DNA from 3 places in the Bradyrhizobium daqingense genome. Region 3 is predicted to be linked to each of the others. Evidence: predicted binding sites of a transcription regulator. Region 3 holds the regulator's gene; each other region holds the start of a gene.
What was found. The regulator LexA, encoded in region 3, represses DNA repair genes until DNA is damaged. The targets are predictions, from matches to a motif close to TGTTCNNNNTGTGTTCNG.
Positions count from the first base shown of each region.

Region 1: a site for LexA is predicted at 3,950-3,967, ahead of LPJ38_RS15380 (PA0069 family radical SAM protein). Genes of this name have one in related genera too.
Region 2: a site for LexA is predicted at 2,557-2,574, ahead of LPJ38_RS06425 (helicase-related protein). Genes of this name have one in related genera too.

Region 1 covers NZ_CP088014.1:3,222,671-3,228,417, reverse strand. The annotation lists gene LPJ38_RS15395 (glycosyltransferase family 39 protein) at 1-1,156, opposite strand, end outside; gene rnhB (ribonuclease HII) at 1,364-2,200, opposite strand; gene LPJ38_RS15385 (VOC family protein) at 2,274-2,729, opposite strand; gene LPJ38_RS15380 (PA0069 family radical SAM protein) at 2,753-3,928, opposite strand; partial or broken gene LPJ38_RS15375 (phosphoketolase family protein) at 4,138-5,747, shown strand, end outside.
Region 2 covers NZ_CP088014.1:1,398,390-1,404,136, forward strand. The annotation lists gene rpmB (50S ribosomal protein L28) at 599-910, opposite strand; gene LPJ38_RS06420 (DUF3108 domain-containing protein) at 1,372-2,232, shown strand; gene LPJ38_RS06425 (helicase-related protein) at 2,844-5,747, shown strand, end outside.
Region 3 covers NZ_CP088014.1:5,463,405-5,469,151, reverse strand. The annotation lists gene LPJ38_RS25895 (ComEC/Rec2 family competence protein) at 1-1,385, shown strand, start outside; gene LPJ38_RS25890 (GAF domain-containing protein) at 1,395-2,336, opposite strand; gene LPJ38_RS25885 (hypothetical protein) at 2,558-2,995, opposite strand; gene lexA (transcriptional repressor LexA) at 3,387-4,088, opposite strand; gene LPJ38_RS25875 (molybdopterin molybdotransferase MoeA) at 4,266-5,477, opposite strand.

The DNA of each region.
Region 1 (5,747 bases), 2.2 Mb from region 3:
CGCGCCCCGGCATCGAGGTCGCGATCTCGTTGGTGCCGGTCCAGGGCATGAGCAGGACGGCAAGCACGACGCCGATGGCAGGCGCCACGACCGCGGCGGCCCAGACCATGCGCAGCATTCGCGCGCGGCGCATCGCGATCAGATCGCCGGCGGCAACGACCACGGCGAGGCCCGACATCAGCAGCACGACGCCGGCGCCGCCGACGACGGATTCGAGCCCGAGCAGGCCGGAGATCAGCACCGCGCCGAGTGCGGGCGCGACCGCGAAGAAATAGACGAAATTGCGCGCGAGCGGCGCGACCGGCGGCCGGTAGATGATCGGCGGCTCCTCGCCCTTGCCGGCAAACAGGCCGGTATTGAGGAAAGTCAATGCGGGGATCGCCGCCGCGCCAAGCACGAGCCCACCAAGCAGCCAGGCTGCGTGCAGCGCGCGCGCGTTGAGCTCGGATCCCTGCGGCAAGGCCGGCAGCGTCAACGTCTCGGCACGCATCAGCCAGACCGCATAGGGCAGCGCCAGCACGGCGACCACGATCAATGCGAACAGCGGATCGAGCCCACGCAACGTCCTGCGGCCGCCGGCGGTCGAAACCGCGAAGGCGACGATCAACAGGAGGAGGAAGATCGCGGCAGGCGTCGTGAGCAACAAGAGGCCGGCCTCGATCGACCAGGCAAACCAGGCATTGCCGCGGCGCTGGCCGATGATTTGCCAGGAGTGCAGCAGCAACAGCGCCCAGAGCGGCCGCGCCAGCACCAGGGGCCCGAAGTCCAGCGCAGGCGAGGAGAAGGCCAGCACCGTCATGGTCAAGAGCACGGCGAGCACCGCCTGCTGCGAGCCGACCACGGCGCGGGCGAGATGATAGAGCGCAATGAAGGTTGCGATCTCGCAGAGCTGGGCGAGCACATAGACGCCCAGCATGTGGCCGCCGGCGGCGCGATAGGCGATGTCGGCCAGCCAGATCGGCAAGGGCGGGCCGAGATCGGTGCCGACCTGGTACTCGCGGCCGAAGGCCAGCAGCGTCGCAAGGGTGCCGGGCGGGCTGCGGTAGAACACCAGCGCGACGAACAGCCACATCGCAGCCTGCAGCAGCACGGCGATCCACACGATCAGCCGCGGCCGGGCGCGAATGAGCTCGATGACCAGGGAGGTAAACCGCATGCAACGTCCGAAAGATGCAGCCAACCCGTCCAGCCGGCCCTATTCGCTCATGGCTACTTTGATAAGGGGCGCTGTGCGTCGTGGCAACCGCTGCAGGTCGTCATGCCGAGGCTTGTCCCAGGCATCCACGTTCTTCCTGCCGCGGGAAAGACGTGGATGGCCGGGTCAAGCCCGACCATGACGGATGGAGAAGCCGTGGAGCCAACCCTAGAGATTTGCCGTCGCGTTGATCTCCACGGCCGCCTCCACCTGCACCTCGACCTCGGTCACCGTGAACAGGTCCTGCACCGGCTCGACCGTCCACGGCATGTGCTTGGCGCGAGCGGCGGCGACGGGGGCGAAGAAGCTGCGGTGGTGGATGGAGGGGCCGAGACGGTCGAGGGCGTCGAGATGCTCGGGGACGGCGTAGCCCTTGTGTTGCTCGAAGCCGTAGCCGGGGCAGTCCTGTGCCAGCGCGCACATCAGACGGTCGCGGGTGACCTTGGCGACGATGGATGCCGCCGCGATCGACGACACGATGCCGTCGCCGCCGATCACCGCCTCGCAGTCGCATTCGGTATCGAGCCGATCGCGGCCGTCGACGAACACGTGCCGGGGCTGTTCGGGCAAAGCCACCACCGCGCGCTTGAGCGCCCACAACGAGGCACGCAGGATATTGTCGCGGTCTATTCGCGAGGGCGAGGCGACGGCGACAGAGACCTGCGCGGTGGCGCAGATCTTGTCGAACAATTTTTCGCGCTCCTCGGCGGTCAGCCGCTTGGAATCGTCGATGCCGCGCGGGATACGGTCGGGATCGAGGATCACCGCCGCCGCCACCACGGGGCCGGCGAGCGGGCCGCGGCCGGCCTCGTCGCAACCGGCGACCGGCCAGACGCCGCGCTTGATCAGCGCGCGCTCGCGGCGGAAGCTCGGCGGCGCGATGGCGATGATGCCCTTCTTGCCGGCAGGAGCTTTGGCCGCCTTGCCGGGCGTAGCATCCTTCGCTGGTGTGCCCTTCTCTGGCGCACCCCTGGCCGGCTTCTTGGCAGACTTGTCCCGAATCATGCCGGGATCGTGCGCAAGCTGCCCGGCCGGCGCAACCGGGAACCCGAGATAATTCCCGCTATTCAGGCTGGCCCTACGCCGCCAGATGCACCCGTCGGTCTTCACCGACCTCGATGCCGGGAGCGACCACGGCCTCCCAGACATGGCCGTCCGGATCGGCAAAATAGCCGCAATAGCCGCCGTAATCGGTCTCACCCGCGGCCTTCAGCAGCCTCGCTCCCTTGCTGACCGCGAAGGCCAACACGGTGTCGACCTCCTCGCGCGTTGCGCAATTCCAGGCGAGCGTCATGCCGCGGAAGGCCTGCGGCCGCGGCTTGTCCGGCAAGGTGGCATCGGCCGCAAGCTGATCCCAGGGAAACAGGGCAAGCACCGGGCCGCCGGTATCGTAGAAGGCGACGGCGTCACCGGTTGCCTTCAGCCGGCGTGAAAAACCGAGCGCGTCGTAAAAAGCGATGCTGGCGCGGATGTCGCTCACACCTAACGTGATGACGGTGAGCCGCGGCACCGGCACGGGGAGTTTCTTGGCCATGCGAGCCTCTTCTAATTCTCCGGTCAGAACAGGCTGAGCTGATCACCGTTCCGCTTCGGCCGCGCGAAGTGATCCGTCGTCAGCCTGGAGCGGCGCTTGTTGAGGCCGAGCCTGTCGCAGGCGATCTCGAAGCGGCGGCCGATGGTCCAGGCCATTGGGCCGGTTCCCTTCATCCGCTCGCCCCATTTCGCATCGTAGTCGCGGCCGCCGCGCATGTCGCGGATCAGCGTGAAGACGTGCCGATAGCGATCCGGATAGTTCGCCATCAGCCATTCGCGGAAGAGATCGCGCACCTCCAGCGGCAGCCGCAGCAGCACGTAAGCAGCTTCCTTGACCCCGGCATGGGCGGCGGCATCGAGGATGCGCTCGATCTCGGAATCGTTCAGCGCGGGGATCACCGGCGCGACCATCACCGTCGTCGGAATGCCGGCCTCAGAGAGCTGCTTCAGCGCCTCCAGCCGCTTCGGCGGCGTCGAGGCGCGCGGCTCCATGGTGCGTGCGAGCTTCGGATCGAGCGTAGTGACGGAGATGGCGACCTTGGCGAGATTGCGCTTGGCCATCCGCGAAAGAATGTCGATATCGCGCACTACCAGCGCCGATTTGGTGACGATGCCGACGGGATGGCCGGCGCGCTCCAGCACTTCGAGGATGCCTCGCATGATCTTCCGCTCGCGCTCGATCGGCTGATAGGGATCGGTGTTGGTGCCGATCGCAATCATGCGCGGCTCATAGCTGGACGCGGCGAGCTCCTTCTCGAGCAGCGTCGGCGCATCGGGCTTGGCGAACAGTTTCGACTCGAAGTCGAGCCCGGGCGACAGGCCGAGATAGGCGTGGGTCGGCCGCGCGAAGCAATAAACGCAGCCGTGCTCGCAGCCGCGATAGGGATTGATCGAGCGGTCGAAGCCGATATCGGGGGAATCGTTGCGGGTGATCACCTTGCGCGAGGTGTCGACGCCGACGCTGGTCTTGAACGGCGGCAGCTCCTCGAGACTCTGCCAGCCATCGTCGAAGGCGACCCGCGCCTCGGCCTCGTAACGGCCGCTGGCGTTGGACTGCGCACCCCGCCCGCGCCGGCGCGCGCGGCCGATGGCGACGCCAAGTTCTGGAAAGTCCTCCGGTAAGTCAGAGTCCGCACCCGCCGGCTCGGAGGGCGCCTTGACCGGCGGGTGCTTGAGAGCATGAGAGGATGCTGGACTCATGCCGCGAAGATAGCACGCGTCCAGAACAAATCAAGAACACAAACCAAAAGCGTGAAAACAACCCCATGCACAGTAGCGCCAATATTACGGGCGCACGCCTTTGACCTCCCGCAACACCCCTGTCACCACGATTTCGTTTGATGCCCGTCACGGATCGATCGCGCCGGAACACAGTTGGTGACGATCGCTGGGTGAAGGTCGGCAACAACATGACAAATCAACAACAATCGCGAGCGGCGAGCAACGACCTCGATCTGCTCGATCGCTATTGGCGCGCTGCGAACTACCTTTCCGTCGGGCAAATCTACCTGCTCGACAATCCCCTGCTGCGCGAGCCGCTGCGGCCCGCGCATATCAAGCCGCGTTTGCTCGGCCATTGGGGCACGACGCCCGGCTTGAACTTCATCTATGCCCATCTCAATCGCGTGATCCGTGCGTTGGACATCAGCGTGATCTAGGTCTGCGGCCCCGGCCATGGCGGCCCGGGCATGGTCGCCAACACCTATCTCGAAGGCAGCTACAGCGAGATCTATCCCGACATCGCCCGCGATGCGGACGGAATGCGCAAGCTGTTCAGGCAGTTCTCCTTCCCCGGCGGCATTCCGAGCCACGCCGCTCCGGAGACGCCCGGCTCGATCCATGAAGGCGGCGAACTCGGCTACGCGCTGGTTCACGCCTATGGGGCCGCATTCGACGATCCTGATCTGATCGTTGCCTGCGTCGTCGGCGACGGCGAGGCGGAGACCGGCCCGTTAGCTGCGTCCTGGCACTCCAACAAGTTCCTCAACCCTGCGCATGACGGTGCGGTGCTGCCGATCCTGCATCTCAACGGCTACAAGATCGCCAACCCGACCGTGCTCGGGCGGATGCGGGACGAGGAGATCCGCGACCTCTTCCGCGGGTTCGGCCATGAGCCGCTGTTCGTCGAAGGCGACGATCCCAGATTGATGCACCAGACCATGGCCGATGCGCTCGACGTCGCACTCGCCAGCATCCGCTCGATCCAGCAGCACGCCCGCGACGGGCGCAAGACGATCGAGCGGCCGCGCTGGCCGATGATCGTGCTGCGCAGCCCCAAGGGCTGGACCGGGCCGAAGGAGGTCGACGGCAAGAAGGTCGAAGGCTTTTGGCGCGCTCACCAGGTTCCCGTTTCAGGCTGCCGCGACAACCCTGCGCACCTCAAGGTGCTCGAAGACTGGATGCGCAGCTACGAGCCGGACAAGCTGTTCGATGACAACGGTGCACTCATTCCCGAGCTTCAGGCGCTGGCACCCGACGGCCAGCGGCGGATGGGCGCCAATCCGCACGCCAATGGCGGTCTCCTCAAGAAGGAGCTGAAGCTGCCGGACTTCCGCAGCTTCGCCGTGGAGGTGCCGCAGCCCGGCAGCGTCATCGCCGAAGCCACGCGCGAGCTCGGCAAATTCCTGCGCGACGTCATCCGCCTCAATGCAAAGGAACGCAACTTCCGCATCATGGGTCCGGACGAGACCGCGTCAAACCGGCTGGACGCGGTGTTCGAGGCCACCGAACGCGTCTGGATGGAGCCGACCGAACCTTACGACGTTCATCTCGCGCAGGACGGCCGCGTGATGGAGGTTCTCAGCGAGCATCTCTGCCAGGGCTGGCTCGAGGGCTATCTGCTCACCGGCAGACACGGCTTCTTCTCCTGCTACGAGGCCTTCATCCACATCGTCGATTCCATGTTCAACCAGCACGCCAAATGGCTGAAGGTGACACGCGAGTTGCCGTGGCGCCGCCCGATCGCCTCACTCAATTACCTGCTCACGTCGCATGTCTGGCGCCAGGACCATAACGGCTT
Region 2 (5,747 bases), 3.9 Mb from region 3:
TCCCGCCTGCCGCAGACAATAGCGAAATGTTCAAATCCATATGCCCCCCGAAGAAAAAGACTAACGATCAATTTCGGCCCACGTCTCCTTGCTACGCTTTCCGACGGAGATCGAACGACAAGTTCGCTGATGATTAGGCCAGCGCTGATCGTCTTTCCAAGGCCAACATCGTCCGCGAGCAGGGTCACTGGAAGACGACGACAGAATGTAACGAGGTTTGTAACTTGGTGATGGTAGGGAGTGAGACGATCGCTCCACCTCGGCGTTGACTTAAAGTCTTCGGCTCGATCAATAACGATTGGGTCGGTCAGATCCCATTCGAGACCTGCTCGGTAAATTCGATACTCGTCGGGTTCTCTGATCCTGCTAAGAATCTTCGACTTAAATTCAGTGGCGACGTCCATCCCCCGCCCCAATCTGAGACGTGCTCAACCGCAGGATGCTCGGTGCTACCCTTGCGGGCAAGTGCTTTCGTCGATGTACTGGTGCGCCCCACAAAGAAAAACGGCCGGATCTTCCGATCCGGCCGCTACTCGAACTCTACTGGCTAAGCCTACGCCACGCGACGCAACTTAGCCCTGCCCAATTCTTCAAATCTTTAGCTCGCCTTCTTCTCCGGCGCGGTGGTCGGGCCGACCTTCTTCTGGATGGCGCGCTTCAGCTCGAGGGCGCGCGGCGACAGGGCGTCGGCGTTGGCCTTGAGCAGGTAGGCATCCAGGCCGCCATTGTGGTCGACGCTCTTCACCGCGTTGGTGGAGACGCGCAGGCGCACGTTGCGCTCCAGGGCTTCCGACTGGAACGTCACGTTGACGAGGTTCGGCAGGAAGCGGCGCTTGGTCTTGATGTTGGAGTGGCTGACCTTGTGGCCGACGAGGGGGCCCTTGGCCGTCAGTTCGCAGCGGCGAGACATGGCAATATCCTTATCCTGAACCCCCAACGGGTTGCGGCCGCCATTCGGGGCGCCACGGGGGCAAATTCTCTGTCCTTGCAGGGAGCGGGCGGACGTATAGGGGGGAAGGGGCGGGTAGTCAAGGATTTGGGGCGGCTGGGACGCGGGTTTCGCGCTTCTGCCTCGGCTGTCATCGCCCGCGCAGGCGCGCGATCCAGTACGACGAGACGGCTGTGGTCGACCAGAGCGGCCGCGGCGTACTGGATGCCCCGCCTGCGCGGGGCATGACAGTGGAATAGGGGCAGAGAGGGATACCTCTCCGATCACCAAAACGGCAATGATCGGAACGCCTTACCATCACATAAAGGGCGCAATCGCACCGGAAGAATCCGGTGGAGTTCCGCGCCCGAGGGCCCGGACGCATTGCCTGCCGCTGGATTCGGCTTAAGTAACGGCCATTGGCGCCCCGATTGGAAAGTTTTGTGCCCATCCTTTTCCCTTCCTCGCCCCGGCGCTCGGCCGGCCAGCTGGCCCTCGCGGGCCTGTGCGGCCTCGCCTTGGCGTGGGGCGCGGCGCCGGCGGCGGCGCAGGGCAAGCTCGAAGCGCAATATGAGGCTTCGCTTGCCGGCATTCCCGTCGGCAAGGGCGCCTGGAATATCGACATCCAGGACGACGTGTTCGCGGCTGCGGCCTCCGGCGGCACGTCGGGGCTGCTGAAATCCTTCACGGGCGGGTCCGGCACCGGCGCGAGCCAGGGGCGCGTCGTCAACGGCGCGCTGGTGGCGACCGGCTATCAGGCCTCCACCACCACGCAGAAGAAGACCGAAGAGATCCGCATCACCCTCGACAAGGGCAATGTGAAGGAATTCGCGATCCTTCCCGAGCCGCCGGTCGATCCCGATCGCATCGTCGTCACCGATGCGCATCGCCGCGGCGTCTGGGACCCCATGACGGCCTCGCTGCTGCGCGTGCCCGGCACCGGCGATCCTGTCTCGCCCGACGCCTGCCACAACTCCGCGCCCGTGTTCGACGGCCGCATGCGCTACGAGCTCAAGCTCGATTTCAAGCGCATGGAGAGCGTGAAGGCGGAGAAGGGCTATAAGGGCCCGGTCGTGGTGTGCTCGATCTATTTCGTGCCGGTCGCCGGCTACATCCCCGATCGCCCCGTCATCAAATACCTCGCCGCCCAGCGCAACATGGAGATCGCCTTCGCGCCGATCGCCGGCACGCGCATCCTGGTCCCGTTTTGGCTGAAAGTGCCGACCCCGCTCGGCCCGGCCATGCTGGAAGCCACCAGCTTCGTCACCTCCCCCCAGCCCCCGCGCGTCGCCAAGACGCAGTGATCCTACCCTCCCCGGAGGGTCCCTCGGTGAGGGTAAAAGACATCAAGCAAAATCAATGGGTTCCCTACTGTGCATGGGGTTGTTTTCGCACGTGTTGTCGGCTTTCCGTCATGGCCGGCATGACGGCTGAGCAAGCGGCCGGCTAGGAATCCATTTGACTCCTCCCCGATTCTGATTCGACTCCGCGCCGTCCCCAGCTTTAACGGATCGAGGCGCTTGTACGGCGGCCCAAACCTCCATCTAGTGCGCAACCAAGACGAGTCCCGCGACATGTTGCGTGAACGGAACGGGACTCCGAGGGGAGTCAGCGATTCGGCCGCGATTCGTTCCGGAGTCGTTCCGAAGCTTAAGCCGAACGGGAAAAGCGTCGCAAAGTGAGACAGTTGCGGGAGGTTTGGGGAGGGGTGGCACCTTCTCCGCCGTCATGCCCCGGCTTGACCGGGGCATCCAGTACGCCGCGGCTTCTCGGCTCGACCACATCCGTCCCGGCGTACTGGATCGCCCGGTCAAGCCGGGCGATGACAGCACGGTGTGTGGAAACAGCCCAGCCCCCCCCCGCCCCAAAACAGCACTGACATTCGCCCAAATCGCCACTACCTAATCCCACAGACATGGCTTTCTCTCCCTCCCCCTTCGCTTCCGAGCGCGCCCTTCACGATCGAGTGCCTGGCGCCGGCGTCACTGCGGTGCTCGGGCCGACCAACACCGGCAAGACCCATCTCGCCATCGAGCGGATGCTCGCGCATCCCTCCGGCGTGATCGGCCTGCCGCTGCGCCTGCTCGCGCGCGAGGTCTACAACAAGATCGCCGATCGCGCGGGGCCAGAGAGCGTCGCGCTCGTCACCGGCGAGGAGAAGATCAAGCCGAGAAATCCGCGCTATTGGGTCTCGACCGTCGAGGCGATGCCGCGCGACCTCGACGTCTCCTTCCTCGCCGTCGACGAGGTGCAGATCGCCTCTGATCTCGAACGCGGTCATGTCTTCACCGACCGCATCCTCAATCGCCGCGGCCGCGACGAGACGCTGCTGCTTGGCGCCGCCACGATGCGCCCGATCATCGAGCGCCTGTTGCCGGGCGTGTCCATGATCACGCGGCCGCGCCTGTCGCAGCTGGAATTTGCCGGCGACCGCAAGATCACGCGCCAGCCGCGCCGCACCGCCATCGTCGCGTTCTCCGCCGACGAGGTCTACGCCATCGCCGAGCTGATCCGCCGCCAGCACGGCGGCGCTGCCGTGGTGCTGGGCTCGCTCAGCCCTCGCACACGCAATGCGCAGGTCGCGATGTTCCAGAACGGCGACGTCGATTATCTCGTCGCCACCGATGCCGTCGGCATGGGCCTCAATCTCGACGTCGATCACGTCGCCTTCGCCTCCGACCGCAAGTTCGACGGCTATCAGTTCCGCCGCCTCACGCCGTCCGAATTCGCGCAGATCGCCGGCCGCGCCGGCCGCGCCACGCGCAACGGCACCTTCGGCACCACCGGCCGCTGCGCGCCGTTCGAGCCCGAGCTCGTCAACGCGCTGCAGAACCACACCTTCGATCCCGTGAAGGTTTTGCAATGGCGCAACGCGAAGCTGGATTTCTCCTCGCTCGGCGCGCTCCAGGTCTCGCTGAACCTCGCCCCCGGCCATGAGGCGCTGACGCGCGCGCCCATCGCCGAGGACATGCGCGTGCTCGACCACGCCGCCCGCGACGGCGAGGTGCGCGATGTCGCGCATGGCAAAGAGGCGGTGGAACGGCTGTGGGACGCCTGCCAGATCCCGGATTACCGGAAGCTGTCGCCGGCCGCCCATGCCGAGCTGGTGACGACGCTCTACGGCTTCCTGATGCGGAAGGGATGCATCCCCGATTCCTGGTTCGAGGCCCAGATCACCCAGGCCGACCGCATCGACGGCGACATCGACACGCTGTCGGCCCGGATCGCGCAGATCCGCACCTGGACCTTCGTCGCCAACCGCCCGGACTGGCTGAAAGGCCCCGAACGCTGGCAGGGGATCGCGCGGGAGGTCGAAAATAAATTATCGGATGCGCTCCATGAACGCTTGACTGAGCGTTTCGTTGATCGCCGGACCAGTGTATTGATGCGCCGCCTGCGGGAGAACACGAGCTTGAATACTGAAATCGGCAAGACCGGCGAAGTCATCGTCGAAGGCCATGTCATCGGCCGCCTCGACGGCTTCACCTTTGCACCTGACACGGCGGAGGCCGGCTCGGATGCGAAGGCCTTGCAGGCTGCAGCGCAAGCGGTGCTCGCCGGCGAGATCAATGCGCGCGCCGAGAAGCTCGGCAATGCGCCGGACGAGCAGTTCGTGCTGACCTCGGAAGGCATCATCCGCTGGACCGGCGATGCCGTGGCGCGGCTGTCTGCCGCGGAGGAGGCGCTGCATCCGCGCATCCGCATCATCTCCGACGAGCGGCTGACCGGAGCCCCGCGCGACAAAGTGCAGGCGCGGCTCGAGCTCTGGCTCAAGACGCATATCGAGAAGCTGCTCGGGCCGATGTTCGAGCTGTCGAAGGCCGAGGATGTCACCGGCATCGCCCGCGGCATCGCCTATCAGCTGGTCGAGGCGCTCGGCGTGCTCGAGCGCCCGAAGATCGCCAACGAGCTGAAGGATCTCGACCAGCCTTCGCGCGCGGTATTGCGCAAATACGGCGTGCGCTTCGGCGCCTATCACATCTATTTCCCCGGCCTGCTCAAGCCCGCCGCGCGTGCGCTGGCCGCGCTCTTGTGGGCGCTGAAGCAGGACAATGTCGATCTGTCCTCGCTGTCGGGCGCGCAGCATCTGGCCTCGTCGGGCCGCACCTCGTTCCCGGTCGACAAGGCGCTGCCGCGCGATGCCTATCGCGTGCTCGGCTACAAGCAGGCCGGCGAACGCGCCGTGCGCGTCGACATTCTGGAGCGCCTGGCCGATCTGATCCGCCCGGCGCTGGCCTGGCGCGAGAACTCGCCCGGCGAAAAGCCCGCCGGCGCATTCGACGGCCGCAGCTTCGTGGTGACCCAGGCGATGACCTCGCTCACCGGTTCTGCCGGCGAAGACTTCGCCTCCGTCTTGCGCGCGCTCGGCTATCGCATGGAGAAGCGTCCGCCGCTGCCGCCGAAGCCCGTCGTGGCCGAGCAGGTCGTGACTGAGCAAGTCGTGACTGAGACGATCGCGGCAGAGACGCCGCCGGTTGAAGGCAGCGCGGAGACGTCGACCGAGACCGCGGCAGAGGCCGTTGCCGGCCTGCCGGAGGAGCCGTCCACCGAGGCGGCCGCGGAAGCCGTCACCGTCGAAGACGCGCCCGGCATGGAGCCGCAGGACGAAGCCGCGCCCGCCGAGCCAGCGGTGGAAGCGTCGTCCGAGGCGCCCGTCACGCCCGAGGATGCCCCCGGCATCGCGCCGCCTGCCGAAGAGGCTGCTGCGTCGGCCGAGCCTGCCAGCCTCGAAGCCGCTGCTGCTGAAACAGCCGCGATCGAAGCAGCTGCATCGCCCGACGCGGCCGCACCGGAAGCTGTGGCGACGGAGGCTGCGGCA
Region 3 (5,747 bases):
GCTATCACATGGCGGTCGTCGCCGGCGTCGTGTTCTTCGCGGTGCGCGCGCTGCTGGCGCTGATCCCGGGGCTGACGGCCGACTTCGCCATCAAGAAATGGTCGGCGGCCGCCGCGCTGGTCGCGGCTGCGTTCTATTTGCTGCTGTCGGGTGCGGAAGTCGCGACGCAACGCTCGTTCTTCATGACGGCAGTTGTGCTGATCGCGGTCATGGTGGATCGCCGGGCCATCACCTTTCGTACGCTGGCGGTGGCGGCGCTGATCGTGCTTGCGGTTGCGCCCGAAGCGCTGGTGCATCCGAGCTTTCAAATGTCGTTTGCGGCAACGCTCGGTCTCGTCGCGCTGGTGCAGATCGGCATGCCGAACCTGTTCGCCTCGCCCGATCATTCGGCGACCGCGCGCATCGCATTGTGGGGCGGCCGCGAGATCGCGATCCTATTCCTGGCCTCGCTGATCGCGGGGCTCGCGACCACGCCCTATGCGGCCTTCCACTTCCATCGCGTCACGCCCTACGGCGTCATCGCCAATCTTGGCGCGATGCCGGTGGTCTCGGCATTGGTGATGCCGGCGGGGCTGCTGGGACTGATTGCAGCGCCCTTCGGGCTCGACGGCGTGTTCTGGTGGCTGATGGGGATCGGCATCGACTGGATGGTCGCGGTGTCGAGCTGGGTGGCGGCACTGCCGGGTGCGATCGGCCGCATTCCGGCTTTCGGCATTGCGCCGTTGATGGCGGCAAGCCTCGGCATCATCATGATGGGGCTGTTGCGGACGCCCTTGCGCTGGGCCGGTGCCCTGTTGCTGCTGGTGTCCCTCGCCTGGGGCTTGTCGGCGCGCCAGCCCGATATCCTGATTGCCGGGGACGGCGCGAGCGTCGCGGTGCGGGGGAAGGACGGGCAGCTGCACGTGATCCGGGCGAGCAAGGACAGCTTTCTGCTGAGGGAATGGCTGGCGGCCGACGCCGATCCGCGCGACGCCGCAACCAATTCGCTGGCCGATGGCGTGTCATGCGACGAAGCCGGCTGCGTGACGCCGCTCGCCGACGGGCGGCTGGTCGCGCTGTCCCTGCGCGTCGACGGGCTTGCCGATGATTGCAGCCGCGCCGCGCTGGTGGTGACGACCCGGCCAGCGCCGTCCGGCTGCGCAGCCATGGTGGTCGACCGGCCGCGGCTTGCAAGCCAGGGCGCGCTGGCGCTGACGCAGCGTGGTGACGGCTTTGCCGTTCAGGCCGTGAGGGCGAGAGGCGCAAGCCGGCCCTGGTTGCCGGCCGGCGCTGGCGAAGGGGATTTCGACGGCAGCCTCGTGCCCAAGAACTTTACGGCCAAGACGGCAGCGCCCCGGAGTCGGGACGCAACGCCGGCAGAGACCGACCTGCAGGCTGACGATTGAGCAGATGGGCTACAGATACCAGGCCAGCACGGCGTCGAGACCGGCGCTGCCGATGACCGGCAGTGCCACCATCTGGCTCAGCCCGGCCGCGCGGGCCTCCGCAGCCGCGATCGAGTCGTCATGCGCGAGATCATCGTTGAGCGCGGGCATGCCGGTGGCCCAGGCGCCCCCGATGCTGCCGTCGCTCCTGGCGATCGATGTCGTCGCATAGAGGCCCGCAAGGTCGGTCTGCCCGCTGCAATCGCCGGCGCGGAAGACCAGCGCAGAGCGAGCCTCGTTCGGGACCCAGATCTCGAAGCGTCGCGCGATCGGGGTGGCCTGTGCGGAGAGGAAGGTCAGCACCCAGCTCTGGTCGGCGCCGGTGCGGTAGGGCACGCCGACGCCGAGATTGATCCCGACCTCGGCGGCTTCTTCCCACCGCAGAAAACTCCTGGCGTTATGCAGGTCCTTGATGATCAGCGGCAGGCCGGCCTTCCAGGTGCGTCCGGGCAGGCCGAAGCCGCGCGGGAATCTGGTGTGGCGGGAGTTGAATTCGAACATGTCGGCGGTGCCATAGTAACCGTCGACGAGCCGCATCTCGTGGGAGACATCGGGATCGTTGTGCCAGAGCTCGATCGCCCCGACATGCGCTTCGTCATCGCCGCAGAACAGCACCATCACGGCCTGCAGGAATTCGCCGGCGAACACCGGCACCGCGACGCCGCAGGTGAGGCCAGCTGCGAGCGCCTGATCGGTCCGCTTGAAGTACGAGTTGGCAAACTTGGTGAGGATCACCGGATGGCCGCTGGCCCACGCTTTGCCGGGCAGCCCCTCGTCATGACCGAAGCGCAGGTCCTCACTCACGGCCTTGAACGCGGACAGCCCTTCACCGTAGAGGCCGCCGCCGAATTCCAGCCGCATGCGCGTGCGGTCGGGCACCCAGAGTTCGACGACGCGAATGAAGGCTTTCATCGACCATGTCCGCTGTGTCAGGTCCCGACAGCATCGGTCATTTGACCGCGGAGCGGACGTTCAAAATTCAGGCATGGCGGCCCAAAGTTCGTGCGCGGGTCGAGGCGGTGCTCAGTCGGCTGCCCGGATATCACGAGCGCCAAACCGTCCATGTCGCCGGCCGCGGCCGGCGAACGGCAATTTCAATTCTGGTCTCCGACCTGGACGGCCGGGACGGCGCATCAGCCGATCGGCAGGCGGGGCGTTGGGCTCGGGCGGCTGTCGGCGATGATCTGCGGCTTGTGCTCGCGCTCGCTGACCGGCTGGGTCACCGGCAGTTGCAGCACCGTTGCGCGCTGGCCTTCGACGAGCTGCGTCACCAGCACGTATTTGCCGTCAGGGAATTCGATCGCGTCGTGATGGCGATCGGGAATGTGCGGATCGATCTTGCCGAACTTGCCGACGCGGGAGTTGATGGTGCGCGTCCAGATCCAGCGATTGTCGTAACGGACGTTGTCGGCGAAGGCGAGCTCCGTTCCCGGCAACAGGCAGACGGCTACGTTCGGATCTGCCGCGGAAGCAAAGCCGCGCGTCGAGGTGCCGCGGAACGTCGTGGAGACGATCGTCTCGCCGACTTCGGCGGGACGCGATGCAACGGCATGCAGGCTGTAGTCACACATCGGGTGCTCCTCATGCGAAGATAGCAACCCGCGCCTCTTTCGGAGGCGCAAGCCTCTATCAGAGTGGAAGCACGTGACGCTCTGCTCGGTTGTAGGCGAATCTGCGGCTGGCGTTCGCGAGACGCGATCACATTATCTTTTTCAGATTCACTAGGAACAAAGCTCATTTCAGCGCATTTGGGGACCACAGAACGCCTGTGGCCGCGGGCGCTGAGGCACCATTGCGTGCTCGATCTTTCGAGCTCGGACACGATGAGCGCCTGGCTCCGCCCCCGAGTGTGTCGTACTGAATGAGGGCCGGACAACCTGCGCAAGACCGGAAAGACTGTCCAGCCGGAGCGGACGCATCCGCTCCAATCGGGATCATCGGTATCGAATGACCGCCGGGCGGTCAGTATTTGCGGTACAGCCCGATCAGCTTGCCCTGAATCTTCACCCGGTTGGGCGGCAGGATGCGCACCTCGTAGGCGGCGTTGGCCGGCTCGAGCGCGATCGAGGCACCGCGGCGGCGGAAGCGCTTGAGCGTCGCTTCCTCGTCGTCGATCAGCGCCACGACGATGTCTCCGGTATCGGCGCTCTCGTTACGCTGGATCAGTGCCATGTCGCCATCGAGGATACCCGCTTCGACCATCGAATCCCCGCGCACCTCGAGCGCGTAATGTTCGCCGGAGCCGAGCATGTCCGGCGGGACGCTGATGGTGTGGCTGCGGGTCTGCAATGCCTCGATCGGCGTGCCGGCCGCGATGCGGCCCATCACGGGCACGGCAACCGGACGCTCGCCCTCGTCCGCGGGCGGGCTGGAGCTCGCACGGATCTTGCCGAGATTGCCCTCGATGACGCTCGGCGTGAAGCCGCGGCGGTTGCCGGCAGCGGCCTGGAGCTCGGGCAGTTTGATCACCTCGATGGCGCGGGCGCGGTTGGGCAGGCGGCGGATGAAGCCGCGCTCCTCGAGTGCGGTGATCAGGCGATGGATGCCTGACTTCGAGCGCAGGTCGAGCGCATCCTTCATCTCGTCGAAGGAGGGCGGCACGCCGCTTTCCTTCAGACGTTCGCTGATGAACCGCAGAAGCTCGTATTGTTTGCGCGTTAACATCTCGACCAAAGTCCCCCGGTTGATGTCGTTCGATTCCGAGACGCTGTATTGGAGCGGCGAACCGCTACATCCTCGAAACAAATCATGAACAGACACTATATGTTCGATATGTGTTCCGCAACTGCTTAATTTACCGTGAATGCGGCCAAGTTCGCGGAACGCGTGTGGTGGATGCGTTCAGACGGGCAGGCGCAGCACCTCGCAAGGCGTGCCGGCTTCGGCCCTGGGTGCGAACGGCGCGCGCACGAGAAGTGCCTGTGCCGCAGCAAGATTCGCAAGCAGCGAGGAATCCTGGTGGTTGACGGGAACAGCGACGAGCGCGCCGTCGTCGCGCTCCTCCAGCCTCGCGCGAAGATAATCCGCCCGCATGTCGTTTGCGCCGACGTCCTTGCCGAGCACGGCGCGCTCGTGACGATGATGAATCACGGATCGGCCCGACAAGGCGCGAATCAGCGGCACCATGAACAGGAAGGCGCAGACATAGGACGAGACCGGATTGCCAGGCAGGCCGATCACGCGCATCGCCCCCAGTCGTCCGTGCATCATCGGCTTGCCCGGGCGCATCGCGATCTTCCAGAACGCCATCGCGATGCCTTCGTCGCGGAGCGCCTGCTGGACCAGATCGTGATCGCCGACCGAAGCCCCGCCGGACGTGACCAGGATGTCCGCGCCGCTTTCGCGCGCGCGGCGGATGCCGGCGGCGGTGGACTCGAGCGTGTCGGCGGCAATGCCGAGGTCGATCGTCTCGGCCCCCTCGCTGCGGGCGAGCGCGTGCAGCGCGTAGCCGTTGGAATAGACGATCTGGCCGTGGCCGGGCTTCGAACCTGGCAACACGAGCTCGTCGCCGGTGGCGAGAATCGCGACCTTCGGACGGCGGCAAACCACAAGCTGCGGGTGATTCATGGCGGCGGCGAGCGCCAGATCGCGTTCGGTGAGTCGGGCTCCCCTGCGCAGCAGCACGTCGCCTTCGGAGAAATCAACGCCTGCGGGGCGAATGTGCCGCCCGGCGATGGCGGCTTCCTTGATCGTCACCTGCTTGCCGTCGGCAACGGTGTCCTCCTGGATCACGACCGCGTTGGCGCCGGTGGGAATGATGCCGCCGGTGAAGATCCGCACCGCTTCGCCGGGACCGACCGACCCGGCAAATGGCCGGCCTGCCGCAACCTCGCCGATGACCGTGAGCGTGGAATCGACCGTTACCGCATCGGCCGCGCGCACGGCGTAGCCATCCATCGCCGACATGGCTTCCGGGGGCTGCGTGCGCAGCGCTGCCACGTCGCGGGCGAGCACACGGTGGAAGGCCGCATCGAGCGCGGCCATCTCGTGAGGCAACGGCTCGGCACCCGCCAGCACCGCGGCAAGCGCGTCGGAAACCGGCATCAGGGCCACGGGTGAACTCCGCAACAAATCAAAGGACACGATCGGTAAGGTTCTAGCCCAGTGAGAGGATCGACGCAAAAGAGGTCTCAATGGAGTGAGAAAGACGCGCTTCCTTTCCGCGCAACTTGGGCTTATCTTTTGCCGGTGACAAAATTGCTCGAAAAGGCTCTCCACGCCGTGCGGCAGCTCCCTGCCGATGATCAGGACGAGATCGCGCGCGCAATGCTGGCTTTGACGGGCAATGCGGGAGAGCCCGAGGAAATCGATGCCGCGCATCTG